DNA from 3 places in the Streptomyces sp. NPDC001852 genome. Region 3 is predicted to be linked to each of the others. Evidence: riboswitches for the same ligand, from Rfam matches in the RefSeq annotation. Region 3 holds a riboswitch; each other region holds the start of a gene.

What was found. Region 3 has a riboswitch for cyclic di-AMP ahead of ACFYZB_RS13085 (C40 family peptidase). Riboswitches for the same ligand answer to the same signal wherever they lie in the genome.
Region 1: it holds a riboswitch for cyclic di-AMP, as region 3 does, so the genes downstream of both, ACFYZB_RS17650 (NlpC/P60 family protein) here and ACFYZB_RS13085 (C40 family peptidase) in region 3, are expected to answer to the same signal.
Region 2: it holds a riboswitch for cyclic di-AMP, as region 3 does, so the genes downstream of both, ACFYZB_RS28900 (M23 family metallopeptidase) here and ACFYZB_RS13085 (C40 family peptidase) in region 3, are expected to answer to the same signal.

The regions. Positions count from the first base shown of each region.
Region 1 is NZ_JBIATN010000009.1:136,354-142,037, reverse strand. It holds gene ACFYZB_RS17660 (NlpC/P60 family protein) at 1-1,046, opposite strand, end outside; gene ACFYZB_RS17655 (hypothetical protein) at 1,475-1,828, shown strand; gene ACFYZB_RS17650 (NlpC/P60 family protein) at 1,982-3,148, opposite strand; cyclic di-AMP (ydaO/yuaA leader) riboswitch at 3,156-3,325, opposite strand; gene pcrA (DNA helicase PcrA) at 3,538-5,684, shown strand, end outside.
Region 2 is NZ_JBIATN010000018.1:134,045-139,728, forward strand. It holds gene ACFYZB_RS28890 (pitrilysin family protein) at 1-1,027, shown strand, start outside; gene ACFYZB_RS28895 (M16 family metallopeptidase) at 1,024-2,412, shown strand; cyclic di-AMP (ydaO/yuaA leader) riboswitch at 2,630-2,793, shown strand; gene ACFYZB_RS28900 (M23 family metallopeptidase) at 2,806-3,549, shown strand; gene ACFYZB_RS28905 (GntR family transcriptional regulator) at 3,746-4,432, shown strand; gene ACFYZB_RS28910 (HPr family phosphocarrier protein) at 4,582-4,863, opposite strand; gene ACFYZB_RS28915 (GNAT family N-acetyltransferase) at 5,042-5,684, shown strand, end outside.
Region 3 is NZ_JBIATN010000006.1:211,329-217,012, reverse strand. It holds gene ACFYZB_RS13110 (DUF397 domain-containing protein) at 1-92, opposite strand, end outside; gene ACFYZB_RS13105 (helix-turn-helix domain-containing protein) at 102-962, opposite strand; gene ACFYZB_RS13100 (ATP-binding protein) at 1,177-1,635, shown strand; gene ACFYZB_RS13095 (LysR family transcriptional regulator) at 2,077-3,000, opposite strand; gene ACFYZB_RS13090 (LysE family translocator) at 3,084-3,701, shown strand; gene ACFYZB_RS13085 (C40 family peptidase) at 3,709-4,182, opposite strand; cyclic di-AMP (ydaO/yuaA leader) riboswitch at 4,186-4,407, opposite strand; gene ACFYZB_RS13080 (hypothetical protein) at 4,758-5,063, opposite strand; gene ACFYZB_RS13075 (ATP-dependent Clp protease proteolytic subunit) at 5,071-5,684, opposite strand, start outside.

The DNA of each region.
Region 1 (5,684 bases), on a different contig from region 3:
GCGAACGGCATCAGGTCGAGGGGGGCCAGCCGGACCGGTGCCGAGGGGTTCGGGGCGTGGATGATCTGTCCGTCTCCCACGTAGATGCCGACGTGGCTGATCCCGGAGTAGAAGAACACCAGGTCCCCCGGCTGGAGTTCGGAGCGGGAGACGCGTCGGCCCGCGTCGATCTGGGCGTAGGTGGTGCGCGGCAGGGAGATGCCGGCGGCGCGGTAGGCGGCCTGCACCAGCCCCGAGCAGTCGAAGGCGTTCGGGCCGGCCGCGCCCCACACATAGGGGCTGCCGAGCTTGGCGTAGGCGTAGTCGACGGCAGCCGCGGCGCGCGCGTTCGGGGCGGTGACCGTCCCGGCCTGCTCCAGCGCGTCCCGGGTGTCCGAGGCCGAGCGGGAGGCACGTCCCGGCAGAGTGACGTCACCACCGGTGATCTGGGCCCGCTGCTGTGGAGCGAGCTGCGCCAGCAGTTGGCGGGCCGCGTCCAGCTTGGCGGTGATGGCCTTCTTCTGCCGTCGCAGCTCGGCCTGCCGGGACCGCAGCGACGTCAGCTCGATGCGCGCCGCGCCTCGCAACTGCTCGATCTCCCGCAGCTGTCCGCGCACCTGGGACACGGCGGCGGCCTGCCGGTCACCGGCCCGCTCCACGAACGCGGCGTCGTCCAGGTACCGGTCCGGGTCGCCGGACAGCGCCAGCTGCCAGGTCGGTGCGAAGCCGCCCTCGCGGTACTGCGCCGCCGCGAACGAACCCAGTGCGTCCCGGGCGGTGTTGAGCCGTTGCTGCTTGCGGGCGGTCTCGTCCCGCAGCGCGTTCAGCCGCCGCTGCGCCGCGTCCGCCTTCTCCCTGACGCCGTCGTACGTCTCGGTCGCGGCCTCGGCCTCCTGGTACAGCTCGTCCACCTTGGCCTTCACCTGTGCCGGCGTCAGCTGTGGCTCGGCGTGACCCGTCCCGTCGAACCCCGTCGCGGTGGCCGCGCCCGCCAGGGCGAGTGTGGCGGCCGTCCGGGCCGTATGCCCGCCCATCGAACGTTGCCGGGGCTTGCGGTGCGCTGCCACCTGGACCGTCACGTCCTTCCGTACGACTCGCACGACCGAGAGGTCCGTGCGTCCGGCGGCGGCCCGCACAGGGGAAGCGGGCCACCGCCGGACCTTCTCGGCGGTGGTGGCCGACGGCCGCCCCTGGCCCGGGCGGCGGTGGGGAGCCGGTCACCTGGGGGAGGACGCTAGGCCCGACTGTGACGACTGGGTAACGCAGTGTACGGAACTGGCCTCGACGGACCGGAATGTGACCGCAAGTGACCGCACGGCCGGTCTGGAGTCGTCGGCTTCACGCAGCGTGGTGACCGAAGCCCGGAAAGCGGGACGGAGGCGAGGCTCCGGGTGCTATGGGGCGCATATATGCAAGATCGTCCGCGCGCTCGCCGACCGCTGTGGCCGGGGCCGGTGACAGGAGGCTGCTGGGCCCCTGGTTAGGCTCCGGGCCCATGGACGTACTCATCCATCTCTTCGTCGGCCTGCACATCATCGGCATCGCCGCGCTGCTCGGCGGTTTCCTCACCCAGATGAAGGCGATGGGCCAGGGCACGGCCCGGTTCGTGCCCGGCATGCTGCACGGCGCACTGACCATGCTGGTCACCGGCGTGGCCCTGGTCGGTCTCAACCAGGCCGACGACCACCACGTCAACACCATCAAGATCGGCGTCAAGCTGGCGCTGCTGGTCGTGATCCTTGGACTGGTCTACGTGAAGCGTGACGAGGAGAAGATCGACAAGGGCCTGTTCGGACTCGTCGGCACGCTGACCATGACGAACATCTTCATCGCCGTCCTGTGGACCTGACGGTCATCCGTCCCTGCCACCGGCGGGGGCGGCGAGCGCCGCACCGGAGGCGACCAGGACGCCGGCACGCGCGCGTGGGACGGTGATGCGTCGGCACGCGCGCGTGGACGGCGCAAGTGACGGGGCCGGCCGCCGTGTCCGGGGGGCGGATGGTCAGCCCGGTCGTACGACGCTGTGGATGATCGACTCGCCGCCGTAGTAGATCGACTCCTCGCGGACGTACGCGCCCGGCTTCGGGGCGTGGATCATCATGCCGTTGCCTATGTAGACACCGACGTGGCTGATGTCGTCGTAGAAGAAGATCAGATCGCCTGGCCGCGCGTCGGCGAGCGAGACCGTGGTGCCTGCGTTGACCTGGTCGTACGTGGTGCGCGGAAGCGTGACGCCGGCGGCCTTCCAGGCGGCCTGGGTGAGGCCCGAGCAGTCGTAGGAGTCCGGGCCGGTGGCGCCCCACACATACGGCTTGCCGATCTGCGCGCGGGCGAAGGCGATCGCCTTCTCGGCCTTCGTGTCGTACGAGCCGGACGCCGTGGATCCGGTCGAGCCGGAGCCCGTCGAGCCGGAGCCGGAGCCGGTGCCCGAGGACGACGACGAGCCGGCCTGCTGCTGGGCCGCCTGTTGCTTCGCCAGCTCGGCCGCCTTGCGCGCCGCCTCCTGCTGCTGCTCCCGCTCGATGGCGGCCAGCCGGGCCTTCTCCTGGGCCGTCAGCTGCGACAGCAGCTCGCGCGCCGAGGCCAGCTTCTGCTGGACGGTGGACTTGGCGGTCTGCAGGTCGTGCTGTGAGTCGGTTAGCGTCTGCAGGCTCTCCGCGGCCTCCCGCCGCTTCTTCATGGTTGCGGCCTGCTCGCCGATGTAGTCGTCGACCGCGCTCTTCTCCCGCGAGGTCAGCCGGTTCATCAGCTGCGTCTGGTCGAAGTAGTCCTGCGGGTCGTTCGCCAGCAGGAAGGTGGCCGTGTCGGGAGCGGCGGTGCCGGTGCGGTACTGGGCCGCGGCGAAGGAACCCAGTTCTTCGCGGGCCTTGTTGAGGCGTGCCGTGCGCCGGGCGAGGTCGTCGCGCAGGGCGTCGACGCGGCCCCGCTGTCTGACGGACCGCTCCTTGGCCGCGTCGTACTTCTCGGTCGCCGACTCCGCCTGGCGGTAGAGGTCGTCGACCTTCTTCTCGACCTCCTCCAGGCTCGGCTTGGCGTGATCGGTACTCGGGGCGGCCTCGGCGGTCTGCGAGAGCACGGCCATGGAGGTGAGGGCGGCGGTGGCGAGGGCGGGGGTGCGAAGGCCCGTTCCGATGGTCCCGCCGGGGCGCGGCTTGCGGTGCGACGCCAAGGGAGGCGACTCCTTCCAATGGGCCGCCTACCGGGTTAGCTGTCGGGTTCGGGCGGTGGTTCGGAAGGGTTGCCCTACGGTGGCGTCCCGGGTGGGAGCCGGCCGATTCACCCCAAAGTCGGTGGGTCCCCGGCTCCGGGCGCCATGCGGGCGCGCCGGACTCGGCGGAGGCCGCGCACGCGGCCTGACGGCAACCTAGCCAACTGGTGTGACTAGTGTGAAGGTTGGTGCGTGATATGTCCGATACATTTTCGTGATCTGAGCCCGGAATCGCGTCTGCGTCATCGGGTGATTCCGCAGCGTAAGGAAGGTTTTCCGCATTGGCCCGCGCCGGTCGGTTTCTGGGACGGCGAACGGTTGTCGGTGGGGCGCCCTAGACTCGTAGAGCGATGAGCAGCCTCTTTGACGACAGCTTCCTGGCGGACCTCCAGCCCCCTCGCGGGCACGAGGAGGAACATCCGCCGCCCGAGGACGATCACGCTCCGGAGCCGCTTCCGGACGATCTGTTCGGCGGGAAGTTCGACGTGCCGCCGGACCGGGACGCCTACTACCGCGACGGCGCCCCGCGCCCCGCGCTCGACGCGGCGGCACTGCTGGAGGGGCTGAACGACAACCAGCGCGCCGCGGTCGTGCACGCCGGCTCCCCGCTGCTCATCGTCGCCGGCGCCGGCTCGGGCAAGACCCGCGTGCTCACCCACCGCATCGCCCACCTGCTCGCCGAGCGGCACGTGCACCCTGGCCAGGTCCTCGCGATCACCTTCACCAACAAGGCCGCGGGCGAGATGAAGGAGCGCGTCGAGCACCTCGTCGGCCCGCGCGCGAACGCGATGTGGGTGATGACCTTCCACAGCGCGTGCGTGCGCATCCTGCGCCGCGAGTCGAAGAAGCTCGGCTTCACGTCGTCGTTCTCGATCTACGACGCCGCCGACAGCAAGCGCCTGATGGCGCTGGTCTGCCGCGATCTGGACCTCGACCCCAAGCGCTTCCCGCCGAAGTCGTTCAGCGCGAAGATCAGCAACCTGAAGAACGAGCTGATCGACGAGGAGGACTTCGCCGCCCAGGCCACCGACGGCTTCGAGAAGACCCTCGCCCAGGCTTACGCGCTCTACCAGTCGCGGCTGCGCGAGGCCAACGCGCTCGACTTCGACGACCTGATCATGACGACGGTGAACCTGCTGCGTGCCTTCCCGGACGTGGCCGAGCACTACCGCCGCCGCTTCCGGCACGTCCTCGTCGACGAGTACCAGGACACCAACCACGCCCAGTACGCGCTGGTGAGGGAGCTCGTCGGCACCGGGGAGCGCTCCGCCGAGGAGGGCGACACCCCGCCCGGCGAGTACGACCTCCCGCCCGCCGAGCTGTGCGTCGTGGGTGACGCGGACCAGTCGATCTACGCCTTCCGGGGCGCGACCATCCGCAACATCCTGCAGTTCGAGGAGGACTACCCGAACGCGACGACGATCCTGCTGGAGCAGAACTACCGCTCCACGCAGACCATCCTGTCCGCCGCCAACGCGGTCATCGAGCGCAACGAGTCCCGCCGCCCGAAGAACCTGTGGACCAACGCCGGCCAGGGCGCACGGATCACCGGTTACGTCGCGGACACCGAGCACGACGAGGCCCAGTTCGTCGCCGACGAGATAGACCGCCTGGTCGACGCGGGCGAGGCCAAGGCCGGTGACGTCGCCGTCTTCTACCGCACCAACGCACAGTCCCGTGTCTTCGAAGAGGTCTTCATCCGCGTCGGCCTGCCCTACAAGGTCGTCGGCGGTGTCCGCTTCTACGAGCGCAAGGAGGTCCGGGACGTCCTGGCCTACCTGCGGGTCCTCGCCAACCCCGAGGACTCGGTGCCGCTGCGCCGCATCCTCAACGTGCCCAAGCGGGGCATCGGCGAGCGCGCGGAGGCGATGATCGACGCCCTCGCCCAGCGCGAGAAGATCAGCTTCCCGCAGGCGCTCAAGCGCGTGGACGAGGCGTACGGCATGGCCGCGCGCTCCACCAACGCCGTCAAGCGGTTCAACACCCTGATGGAGGACCTGCGCACGATCGTCGAGTCCGGCGCCGGACCGGCGACCGTGCTGGAGGCCATACTCGAACGCACCGGCTATCTCGCCGAGTTGCAGGCCTCCACCGACCCGCAGGACGAGACCCGCATCGAGAACCTCCAGGAACTCGCCGCCGTGGCCCTGGAGTTCGAGCAGGCGCGCGGCGAGGGCGAGTCGGTGGGGCTGGCCGACTTCCTGGAGCAGGTCGCCCTGGTCGCCGACTCCGACCAGATCCCCGACGAGGACGAGGAAGGCTCCGGCGTCATCACCCTGATGACCCTGCACACCGCCAAGGGCCTGGAGTTCCCGGTCGTCTTCCTGACCGGCATGGAGGACGGCGTCTTCCCGCACATGCGCGCCCTCGGCCAGACCAAGGAACTGGAGGAGGAGCGGCGCCTCGCGTACGTCGGCATCACGCGCGCGCGGGAGCGGCTCTACCTGACGCGGTCGGCGATGCGCAGCGCCTGGGGCCAGCCGTCGTACAACCCGCC
Region 2 (5,684 bases), on a different contig from region 3:
CTCGCTGCTGGCCGCCCTGGACGACGAGTCCATGGAGAACCAGCGGGACGTCGTCAAGAACGAGCGCCGCCAGCGCTACGACAACGTGCCCTACGGCACCGCCTTCGAGAAGCTCACCTCCCTGTCGTACCCGGAGGGGCACCCCTACCACCACACGCCGATCGGCTCGATGGCGGACCTGGACGCGGCCACCCTGGAGGACGCCCGCCAGTTCTTCCGCACCTACTACGCGCCGAACAACGCGGTGCTCTCCGTGGTCGGCGACATCGACCCCCGGCAGACCCTCGCCTGGATCGAGAAGTACTTCGGGTCGATCCCGTCCCACGACGGCAAGCCCGCGCCCCGCGACGGCTCCCTGCCGGAGGTCATCGGCGAGCAGAAGCGCGAGGTCGTCGTCGAGGAGGTCCCGGCGCGTGCCCTGATGGCCGCCTACCGGCTCCCGCACGACGGCACGCGCGCGTGCGACGCTGCCGACCTCGCCCTGACCGTCCTCGGCGGCGGCGAGTCCTCCCGCCTCTACAACCGGCTGGTCCGCCGCGACCGTACGGCCGTCGCCGCCGGCTTCGGCCTGCTGCGCCTGGCCGGCGCGCCCTCCATGGGCTGGCTGGACGTGAAGACCTCCGGCGACGTCGAGGTGCCGGTCATCGAGACCGCCATCGACGAGGAGCTGGCCCGGTTCGCCGAGGAGGGCCCCACGCCCGAGGAAATGGAGCGCGCCCAGGCCCAGTTGGAGCGCGAGTGGCTGGACCGGCTCGGCACGGTCGCCGGCCGCGCCGACGAACTGTGCCGGTACGCCGTCCTGTTCGGCGACCCGCAGCTCGCCCTCACCGCCGTCAAGCGCGTCCTGGAGGTGACCGCGGAGGAGGTCCAGGAGGTCGCCAAGGCCCGCCTGCGCCCCGACAACCGCGCGGTCCTGGTCTACGAACCGAAGTCCCCGGAGCCGGCCCCGGACGCCGACGTCCCCGAGGACCCGGAGCAGGAAGCCACCGTAGAGGCCGGCAACGAGAACGAGGAGACGGCCAAGTGACCCAGCTCGCCAGCATGGACTTCCACCCCCAGCCGCAGCCCGGCGAGGCCAGGCCGTGGGCGTTCCCCGCCCCCGAGCGGGGCACGCTCGACAACGGCCTGACCGTGCTGCGCTGCCACCGCCCCGGCCAGCAGGTCGTCGCCGTCGAGGTGCTGCTGGACGCGCCCCTGGACGCCGAACCGGCCGGCCTGGACGGCGTCGCCACGATCATGGCGCGGGCCTTCTCCGAGGGCACCGACAAGCACTCCGCCGAGGAGTTCGCCGCCGAGCTGGAGCGCGCGGGCGCCACCCTGGACGCGCACGCCGACCACCCCGGCGTCCGGCTCAGCCTGGAGGTCCCGGCCTCCCGCCTGGCCAAGGGCCTCGGCCTGCTCGCCGACGCGCTGCGCGCGCCCGCGTTCGCCGACAGCGAGGTGGAGCGCCTGGTCCGCAACCGCCTGGACGAGATCCCGCACGAGCTGGCCAACCCCTCCCGCCGGGCCGCGAAGGAGCTCTCCAAGGAGCTGTTCCCGGCGGCCTCGCGCATGTCGCGCCCGCGCCAGGGCACCGAGGAGACGGTCGAGAAGATCGACGCCGCCGCCGTACGCGCCTTCTACGGCCGGCACGTACGCCCCGCCACGGCCACCGCGGTCGTGGTCGGCGACCTCACCGGCGTCGACCTCGACGCGCTGCTCGCCGGCACCCTGGGCGCCTGGACCGGCACCCCGGGCGAGCCGCGGCCCGTGCCGCCGGTGACCGCCGACGACACCGGGCGCGTGGTCATCGTGGACCGGCCCGGCGCCGTGCAGACGCAGCTGCTCATCGGCCGCGTCGGCCCCGACCGGCACGACCGCGTGTGGCCCGCCCAGGTGCTCGGCATCTACTGCCTCGGCGGCACCCTCACCTCCCGCCTGGACCGCGTCCTGCGCGAGGAGAAGGGCTACACCTACGGTGTGCGCTCCTTCGGCCAGGTCCTCAGGTCCGCGCCGGACGGCACGGGCGCCTCGATGCTCGCCATCAGCGGCTCCGTGGACACCCCCAACACCGGGCCCGCTCTGGAGGACCTGTGGAAGGTCCTGCGCACCCTCGCGGCGGACGGCCTGACCGACGCCGAGCGGGACGTGGCCGTGCAGAACCTCGTCGGGGTGGCGCCGCTGAAGTACGAGACGGCGGCGGCCGTCGCGAGCACGCTGGCCGACCAGGTCGAGCAGCACCTGCCCGACGACTTCCAGGCGACGCTCTATCAGCAGCTCGCGGCGACGGGCACGGTGGAGGCCACGGCGGCCGTGGTGAACGCCTTCCCGGTGGAGCGCCTGGTGACCGTCCTCGTCGGTGACGCCGCCCAGATCAAGGCGCCCGTGGAGGCACTCGGCATCGGTGAAGTGACCGTGGTGGCGGCCGAGTAGCAAGACAGCGGCACGCGCGCGTGGGGCCCTGACGGACTGCACACCGTCAGGGCCCCGCTGTTCCACTCCCTTCCCCAGATGCCCGATTTGAGGCGGAGGTTGCCCGTCTGGCCTGTGGGATGTGCTACAAACGCCCGGATCCGTTTGGGATTCCGAAGCGGCCTTCCGTAGCGTCTTCCGGGCTGTTCGTCGGGCAGTGCGCCGCACCCGCGGCACCGGACAGCCATCGCCGAGTCCCCGTACGGCGCGAGCCAGGGGAGCCGGGGACCCACGCAGTCCCTGGGGTGAATCGGGCGCCCGCGCGAGCCGCGAGGGGGTCCGTAGGAGACCTTCCTGCTCCGAACCCGTCAGCTAACCCGGTAGGCGAGAGGGAAGGAAAGGACCAGCCACTTCATGGCGTTCATGTGCGCCACCGGGAAGCACCGCAAGCCCGGCCGGGTCAAGCGCACCACCGCTCAGGCGGCGGGCATCGCGGCCCTCACCACCACCGGTGTCGTCGGCGCCCTCGCCGCCTCCCCGGCGCTCGCCGCCGAGCACACCGTGGAGCAGACCGGTCTCACCCCGGTCCTCACCGTGAGCGACGACGTCGCCGAGCACATCGACGCGCAGGCCGCCGCGCAGAAGCGGGCCGCGGAGCAGAAGGCGGCCGAGGAGGCCGCGGCGAAGAAGGCGAAGGAGGAGCGCGAGGCCAGGGCCCGCGCCGCCCGGGAGGCCGAGCGCAAGCGCCTGAACGCCTTCGTCGCCCCGATAGCCGACTCCTACGTCTCCACGGGCTACCAGGCCAGCAGCTCCCTGTGGTCCTCCGGCCACCACACGGGCATCGACTTCCACGCGGCCGAAGGCACCCCCGTCCACGCGGTCGGCTCCGGCACCGTCGTCTCCACCGGCTGGGGCGGCGCGTACGGCAACCAGATCGTGATCCGCATGGCCGACGGCATGTACACCCAGTACGGCCACCTGTCGTCCATCGGCGTCTCGGTGGGCCAGCAGGTCACCCCGGGCCAGCAGATCGGCCTGTCCGGCGCCACCGGCAACACCACCGGCCCGCACCTGCACTTCGAGGCCCGCACGACCCCCGACTACGGCTCGGACGTCGACCCCGTCGCCTACCTCCGCAAGCACGGCGTGAACGTCTGACGCCGCATCGCACGGCCTGCGAAGCCCCGGCTCCCGAGCCGGGGCTTCGCCTTATTTCACGGGCCCTGACCGGCCCGCTGACCAAAAAATATCCATGGATTCCGGCCCGCCGTCGGAAATTCCGGCTCATTGGAATAGAGTCACGGAACACGCGTCCATCGTCGACGTTTCACGGGGATTAAGGCGGAGGTCGGTCATGCGTATTCCGGCGCACTCGGTGTGCACGGCCATCCGGGACGACATCGTCGCGGGTGTCTACGAGCGCGGCGGCCGGCTGACCGAGGAAGTCCTGGCCCGTCGCTACGGCGTCTCGCGCGTCCCCGTCCGCGAGGCCCTGCGCACCCTGGAGGCCGAGGGCTTCGTGGTGACCCGCCGGCACGCGGGCGCGTGCGTGGCCGAGCCGACCGAGCAGGAGGCCGCCGACCTGCTGGAGATGCGCATGCTGCTGGAGCCGCTGGGGGCCGCCCGGGCCGCCCAGCGGCGCACCGAGGCTCATCTGAAGGTGCTGCGCGGCCTCGTCAGGCTGGGCCAGGAGCGGGCCCGCACGGGCAACAGCGGCGATCTGCGCTCGCTGGGCGGCTGGTTCCACGAGACGCTCGCCCAGGCCTCCGGCAGCCCCTCGCTGACGACCATGCTCACCCAGCTGCGGCACAAGATCGCCTGGATGTACGCGGTGGAGGTACCGGCCAGCCCGGTGGACCACTGGGCGGAGCACGGCGCCATCGTCGACGCGGTGGCACGCGGCGACGGTGAGCGCGCGCGGGCGGTCACGGCGCTGCACGCCGAGCGAGCGACGGCCGCGCACCGGCTGCGTTTTTCCCGGGGCGGTGAGCGTGTGAGGACTTCGCAACACGCCGTAAACATGTCGGGTCTCCGGCATTAACATGGGCGCCGTATACAAAGAAGAGTAATTCGGCTGCAGTGTATTTCCGCTGCCCGAATTCAGGTGTGCGCGCAATGAGCCCGGAAAGGGTGGAGCCGCGCCGCCCGAAAACAGGCGACGCGGCTCCGGTGTTATCGCTGTGCCGGGGTTCAGACCGTCTCGGGCAGTTCCTCGAGACCCTCGGAGACCAGCTTGGCCAGACGGTCCAGGGCGGCGTCCGCGCCCTCTGCGTCGGAGGCCAGGACGATCTCCTCGCCACCCTGGGCGCCAAGCCCCAGGACAGCCAGCATGGAGGCCGCGTTGACGGGGTTGCCGTCAGCCTTGGCGATCGTCACCGGGACGCCTGCGGCCGTGGCGGCTCGGACGAAGATGGAGGCGGGGCGGGCGTGGAGGCCCTCGGCCCAGCCGACGTTGACGCGGCGCTCAGCCATGTGTTGCTGCCCTTCAGTCTTCAGGGTTGTCTAGACCAGTTTCCCATATCGTGAAGCATGCCCGGAGCGCACCGTCGTCCGCTCCGGTGTGGCGTCGGAACCGCGGCCTCGGTTCCGGCTTTCGTCCTCCACAGACTGCCCCGCGCCGTTGTCGGACGCGAGCCGTACTCTGGGGCCCATGCAGACCTCGGCGGACCGGCAGGACCGGCACCTCTACCCCGCCCACTGGGAGGCGGACGTGGTGCTGCGCGACGGGGGTACCGCGCGCATCAGGCCCATCACCATTGATGACGCCGACCGCCTGGTCAGCTTCTACGAGCAGGTCTCGGACGAGTCGAAGTACTACCGCTTCTTCGCGCCGTACCCCAGGCTCTCCGCCAAGGACGTCCACCGCTTCACGCACCACGACTTTGTGGACCGGGTGGGACTCGCGGCCACCATCGGCGGCGAGTTCATCGCCACCGTACGCTATGACCGCATCGGCGCCGACGGCATGCCCGCCTCCGCACCCGCCGACGAGGCCGAGGTCGCCTTCCTGGTGCAGGACGCCCACCAGGGCCGCGGGGTCGCCTCCGCCCTGCTGGAACACATCGCGGCGGTCGCCCGGGAACGCGGCATCCGCCGTTTCGCCGCCGAGGTGCTGCCCGCCAACACCAAGATGATCAAGGTGTTCACGGACGCCGGCTACACCCAGAAGCGCAGCTTCGAGGACGGCGTCGTCCGCCTGGAGTTCGACCTCGAACCCACCGACCGGTCCCTCGCCGTGCAGCGCGCCCGGGAACAGCGCGCCGAGGCCCGCTCGGTGCGGCGGCTGCTCATGC
Region 3 (5,684 bases):
CAGTTGTTGGCTCCCGTGCTGTAGCTGCTGCGCAGCCAGCGCACGTCGTGCAGGTCGGTACTGGCAGGGACGTTCCGAGGCAGTGCTGACATGGTGCCTCCTTACGCGCCGTCACCTATCCCGGCGATGTAGTCCAAGGTGTCCTCGGGTGAAAGGGCGTGCATCCTGAGGGTGTCGAAGGCCTCCGCGTAGGCCATGAGGTCTTCTTTCCGCTCCAGGTAGAGGCTACTCGTCAACTGGTCGAGAACAACCACGTCCAGATCAGAAGTGCTCGGAAATGACAAGATAACGAAAGGCCCGGTGAGGCCGACATGCGCTCCGGCGCCGAACGGCAGTACCTGGAGCCGGACTTGGGGCAGCCGGGCCGCCTCCATCAGCCGTTCCAGCTGCCGGGCCATCACCTCGGGGCCGCCGACCTCGCGCCGCAGCACCGCCTCGTCCAGCACCGCGCTCAGCTCCAGCGGCCGGTCGGCGCGGAGCACGTCCTGCCTGGCCAGGCGCACCTCCACCAGCGCGTCCAGGCCTTCCTCGTCCAGGTCCTTCACGGCCGCCCGGGTCACCGCGCGGGCGTACTCGGGCGTCTGCAGCAGGCCGGGTACGACCGTGGTCTCCAGGGTGCGCATCGTGCTGGCCTGTGACTCCAGGCTGATGAAGTCCCGGTACGTGGGTGGCAGCACCCCGCGGTAGGCGTGCCACCAGCGGTCCCGGTCGCCCGTGTCCTCGGAGCCCGCCAGCATCAGCAGCAACGCGCGCAGGTGCCCGTCCCGCACCTCGTAGGCGTCGAGAAGTAACCGCACATCGGCTGGTTTCACACCACTGGCGCCGGTCTCGATACGGCTGACCTTCGACTGATGCCAGCCGACCAGTCGGGCCGCCTCACCGCTCGTGAGCCCAGAGCCGATACGCAGCGTGCGCAGTTCGGCGCCCAGTTTGCGGCGGCGTACTGCCGGCCCGTTCTGCATGGGCTCCTCCTTACTCCTTCCGGGCCGCCCAAATACGGTCTCCCGTCGTAGAGTTCACCGCTTCGGGCGACAGATATATGCATATCTTGGTGGATCGCTCCCCGTGACCGGTCCCGTGATGGCAGGCTGACGAGCAAGCACCAGTCCGGGACCGTACTCGAACCATCCGGCTCCGTGTCGGACTGCGGTCCCGTGGGAAAGGGACGACGTCGCCATGGCAGACCATTTGGAAGCATCCGTCACTCTGCCGAGCGATCCCGCCTCGGTCTCCGCCGCCCGCACGTATGTCGTGGGTACGCTCGCGGAGTGGGGCCTGCCGTCGGACACCGAGACGGCCGACACCGTGCGGCTCATCGTCTCCGAACTCGCCACGAACGCCGTACAGCATACCTTCGGTCAGTCACCCACCTTCACGGTTGACATCGCCCTGGACCGCGACGAACACCTCCGCATCGGCGTCACGGACAGTCATCCGCGCTTCCCGAAGAGACTGCCCGCCGCCGTCCAGCAGGACAACGGCCGCGGCATGGTCATCATCCGCTGGCTCACCGCGGAGTGCGGCGGCAAACTCCGCGTCCGCCCCACCCGCGAGGGCGGCAAGACGGTCTCCATCGAACTCCCGTGGATCATCCCGGCCGAGCCGGTGCCTGCGGTCGGGCCACAGGAGCCGTAGCCCTCCGGGCGGAGGCGCGTGGTGCTGGTGCTCTCACCGCGTGCCGGGTCGGGGAGGTCGGTGGCGGGGCCGAGAGTGGGGTGGGGGGAGGGGCAGGGAGAGGGCTGTTGGTGACGGCGAGTCCAGAGGCGGCCAGGGGGCCGGGACGCAGGGTGCGGGACGGTGGGCCGGGTGGCGGCGCGGCTCCCCCCTTCGGCGCTGGACGAGGACGCCCTGGCCGAGGTGGCGTACCGGCGCCTCGAACTCCCGCTGATCGCCGGGTCCGGACCGGGAGAGCTCTCGTGCGGCGCTCGGGAGGCGTGGGTGCCGTCTGCGGTTTCCTTCGCCGGGGCAACAGCGGGCAGGGCCGGTCCGAGGTGCCGTGACGGGGCTTCAGGCGCCGGACGCATGCCCCTCGCGGGTAGCCCCCAGTGCGCCACGCACTGCGTGCGCTCGGGTGGCTCACGTTCCCGGCGCGCGGCCCGCTCGGCCGAAGGCGCCTCGGAGCAGGGCGCGGAAGGCGTCCGCGGCCGGTGTGGATTCGTCCGGGCGGTAGGCCACCGAGATGGTGCGGCGCAGCCGGCCCGCCTCCAGGGGGCGTACGCCCACCGGTGTGGCCGCCGTGCGGGCCACCATCTCGGGGACGACGGCCACGCCGAGCCCGGCGCTGACGAGCGCGCAGACCACGGCGTATCCGGGGGTCGGGACCAGCAGGGCCGGTGTGGCGCCCGCGTCGGACAGCAGGGCCTCGATGTCCCGGCGGGCGGGATGCTGCGGTGCCATGCTGATCAGCGGCTGGCCGGCCAGATCGGCCAGGGGCAGCCGGGAGGAGGTGCTGCTCAGGGCGTGGCCCGGCGCGGTCACGAGCACCAGTTCCTCCACCAGCACCGGCTCCAGACACACCGACGACGGGACGGGGGAGGGCTCGGCCGGGTGGTAGGTGTGCGTCAGTGCCAGGTCCACCTCGCCGGACGCCACGGCCGTGACCCCCGTCGGCGGGTCGTAGTCCGCGACCGACAGCGTCACGTCCGGATGCGCCCGGCGGAACGCGCTCAGCGCCGGCGGCAGCAGATGCACCCCGGCCGTCGGGAAGGTGCCGAGCCGCAGGGCGCCGCCGGTGAGACCGGTCAGCCGGGCCAGCTCGTGCCGGGCCTGATCCAGCTCGTCCAGGACCCGCCGGGCCCGTGCCACCAGCACCTCGCCCGCCTCGGTGAGCCGGGCCCCGCGATGGTGCCGTACCAGCAGCGCGGCGCCGGCCTCCCGCTCCAGCTTGGCCAACTGCTGGGAGAGGGCGGGCGGTGTGTAGCCGAGCCGGTCGGCGGCCCGGGTGATGGAGCCGGCCTCCGCGACGGCCACCAGCGCGGCCAGCCGAGTGGGGTCGTACATGGGACGAGCCTAAAGCATTGCTTCAGGCTCACCCAGAGGACTGGAAATACCTGCTGAAGGCCCAGCCGGGGCAGGCTGGGCGCATGGACGGACAGCTCATCGCCTTCACCGGCATCGCCGCCGGACTGGTCGCCATGCCGGGCGCGGACTTCACCGTGGTCGTACGCAACGCGCTGGTGTCGCGCCGGGCCGGCGCGGTCTGCGGACTCGGCATCGCGGGTGGACTCCTGGTGCACGCCACCTTGGCGGTGGCCGGTGTCGCGGCCGTGCTGGTGGCCGTACCCGCGCTGTTCCGGGCGCTGCAGTTGCTGGGCGGCGCCTATGTGCTGCAGCTCGGGGTGCGCACGCTGCGGTCGCTGCGGGGCGCCGTCCAGGCGCCCGAGGAGACGACGGCCCGGCCTGCGTATCCACTCCGGCAGGGCTTCGTCACCAACGTCCTCAATCCGAAGGCGTCGCTGACCTTCCTCAGCCTGCTGCCGCAGTTCGTGCCCGCCGGGAGCCCCGCACTGCCCCGGACCCTGCTGCTCGCGCTCATCGTGTTCGCGCTGGCGCTGCTGTGGTTCCAGGTGGTCGCGCTGCTGGTCGACCGCCTGGGCAGATGGCTGCGCCGGCCCCGGGCCGCCCGTGGACTCCAGGCGGGCACCGGGGTGGCACTGACGGTGCTGGGAGCGGCCCTGCTGCTGGAGCCGCTCCTGCCCTGAGGGTGGCTCAGCTGACCCTGCCGTACCAGACGTTGTTGGTCCAGAGCTTCTGGAGCCGCACCACGTCCCCGGTCCTCGGCGCGTGCCAGATCTTCCCGTGGCCGGCGTAGATGCCGACGTGGTAGACGTAGGAGCCCGAGTGGAAGAACACCAGGTCACCGGCCTTGCGCTGGCCGGAGGAGATGTGGTGCGTCTTGTTGTACTGCTGGGCGGCGGTACGCGGCAGGGTCTTGCCCGCCTTCTTGTACGAGTAGAGCGTCAGCCCCGAGCAGTCGAAACTGCGCGGCCCGGTGGCGCCGTACCGGTACGGCGCCCCCTCCTCGGAGGCCGCGACCTGCAGTGCTTTTGCCGCGAGGGTCGCGGCCGAGGCCTCGGTGGCGAGCCCGGGGACCGCGATCGAGCCGCCGACGGCGGCGAGGGTGAGGGCCGAGGCCGTACCGGCCCGGGCCATGAGCGACGGGACACGATTGAGCGCAGTCATGCGCAACCCTTCGTCAGCCGCCTGTGAAGGATGACCTGTCGGATTCGGGCTGGCGAAGTTGCCCGGCCGCGTTGCCGCGGCTTCACCCCAAGGGCTGCTCGGAACCTCAGGCCGTCTGCGACGAACAGACGAACATCCGTTCCGGCGACCCGTCTTGCCTGGGTCCTCCACTCCTGCCGATCCACTCCTGTCGACCGGTCGTCCGGGTGGCGGCAGGACTCGGCGTCCGCCCGGACCGCCCCGCCGCGGTGGCGGGGGCTTGTCGTCGGACGGGATCTTCACCCACACCAGTCCGAAAATCCCAACGCATCCGCGGATTTGTGGCGTTACTCACCACTCGCCCGTTCGGGTGGACAGTGCGGTGTTCGAGGTCCCGTCAGGTCCGGGACGTAGCCCCGGACCTGGGGCGGAGCGCTTTTCCGCGAACGGTGGACCGGTGTGGAGCGCAAGTCGGGAGGCGCGGAAAACGATCGGGATATACACCGGTCGGCGGTACATCGTTCGGCCCGTTTCAAGTCCGGTCCGGACGGCCGATGTCGACAAGTCGTCAGATTCGGCCCGGCCCGGCGTCCGGATCAGCCGCCGCCATCGGTCGGGAGCGCGACGCGCGCGGTCCGGCGTTCCCCGTCCAGCACCCTCAACGCCCGTGCCAGTGTGTCCCCGTACAGCTCCGTCTCGCCCCGCTGGTGCATCGACGCGAGGGCGTCACGCAGCTCTGCGGACTTGCGCACCAGGGCCTGGGCTGCGCGCAGCCCGCGATAGGTGTCCCCGCCGTGCGCGGGATTGATGCGGCCCAGCAGGTCGGCGGCCTCCAGGTAACGGTCGATCAGGTCGCCCTCGGCTCGGGTCAGTGCGGGCAGCGGCGGCAGGTCCGGCAGCATCGGCGGCTCACCTCGCGTCCGGTGCGCCGGGGGTGCTCCGCCGGCCGGGCACAACGGCGTCCACCAGGCCGTAGGCCACCGCCGCGCGGGCGTCCAGGACCAAGTCCCGCTCCAGGTCACGGTGTACCTGCTCGGGTGTGCGCCCGGTGTGCCGTACCAGCATCTCCTCCGTCAGCGCGCGGATCCGGGCCAACTCCTCGGCCTGGATGATCAGGTCGCTGAACTGGCCCTGCAAGGGTTCGGGGAGTTGCGGCTGTTCGATCACCATGCGTGCGCCGGGCAGGGTGAACCGCTTGCCCGGTGTGCCGGCCGCGAGCAGCAGCGCGGCATGGGAGACCACCTGTCCCAGGCAGTAGGTCGCCACGTCGCAGCTGACGTAGCGCATCGTGTCGTAGACCGCCGTCAGCGCACTGAACGTACCGCCGGGGGAGTTGATGTACAGCGTGATGTCCCGCTCCGGGGCCGCGTGTTCGAGGTACATCAACTGCGCCATCACGTCGTTCGCGGCCGCGTCGTCCAGCGCGGTCCCGAGGAAGACGATCCGGTCCTCGAACAGCTTGCCGTAGGGATCGAGCGTGCGGACGCCGCCGCTGGTGCGCTCGGTGAATTCGGGCAGGACAT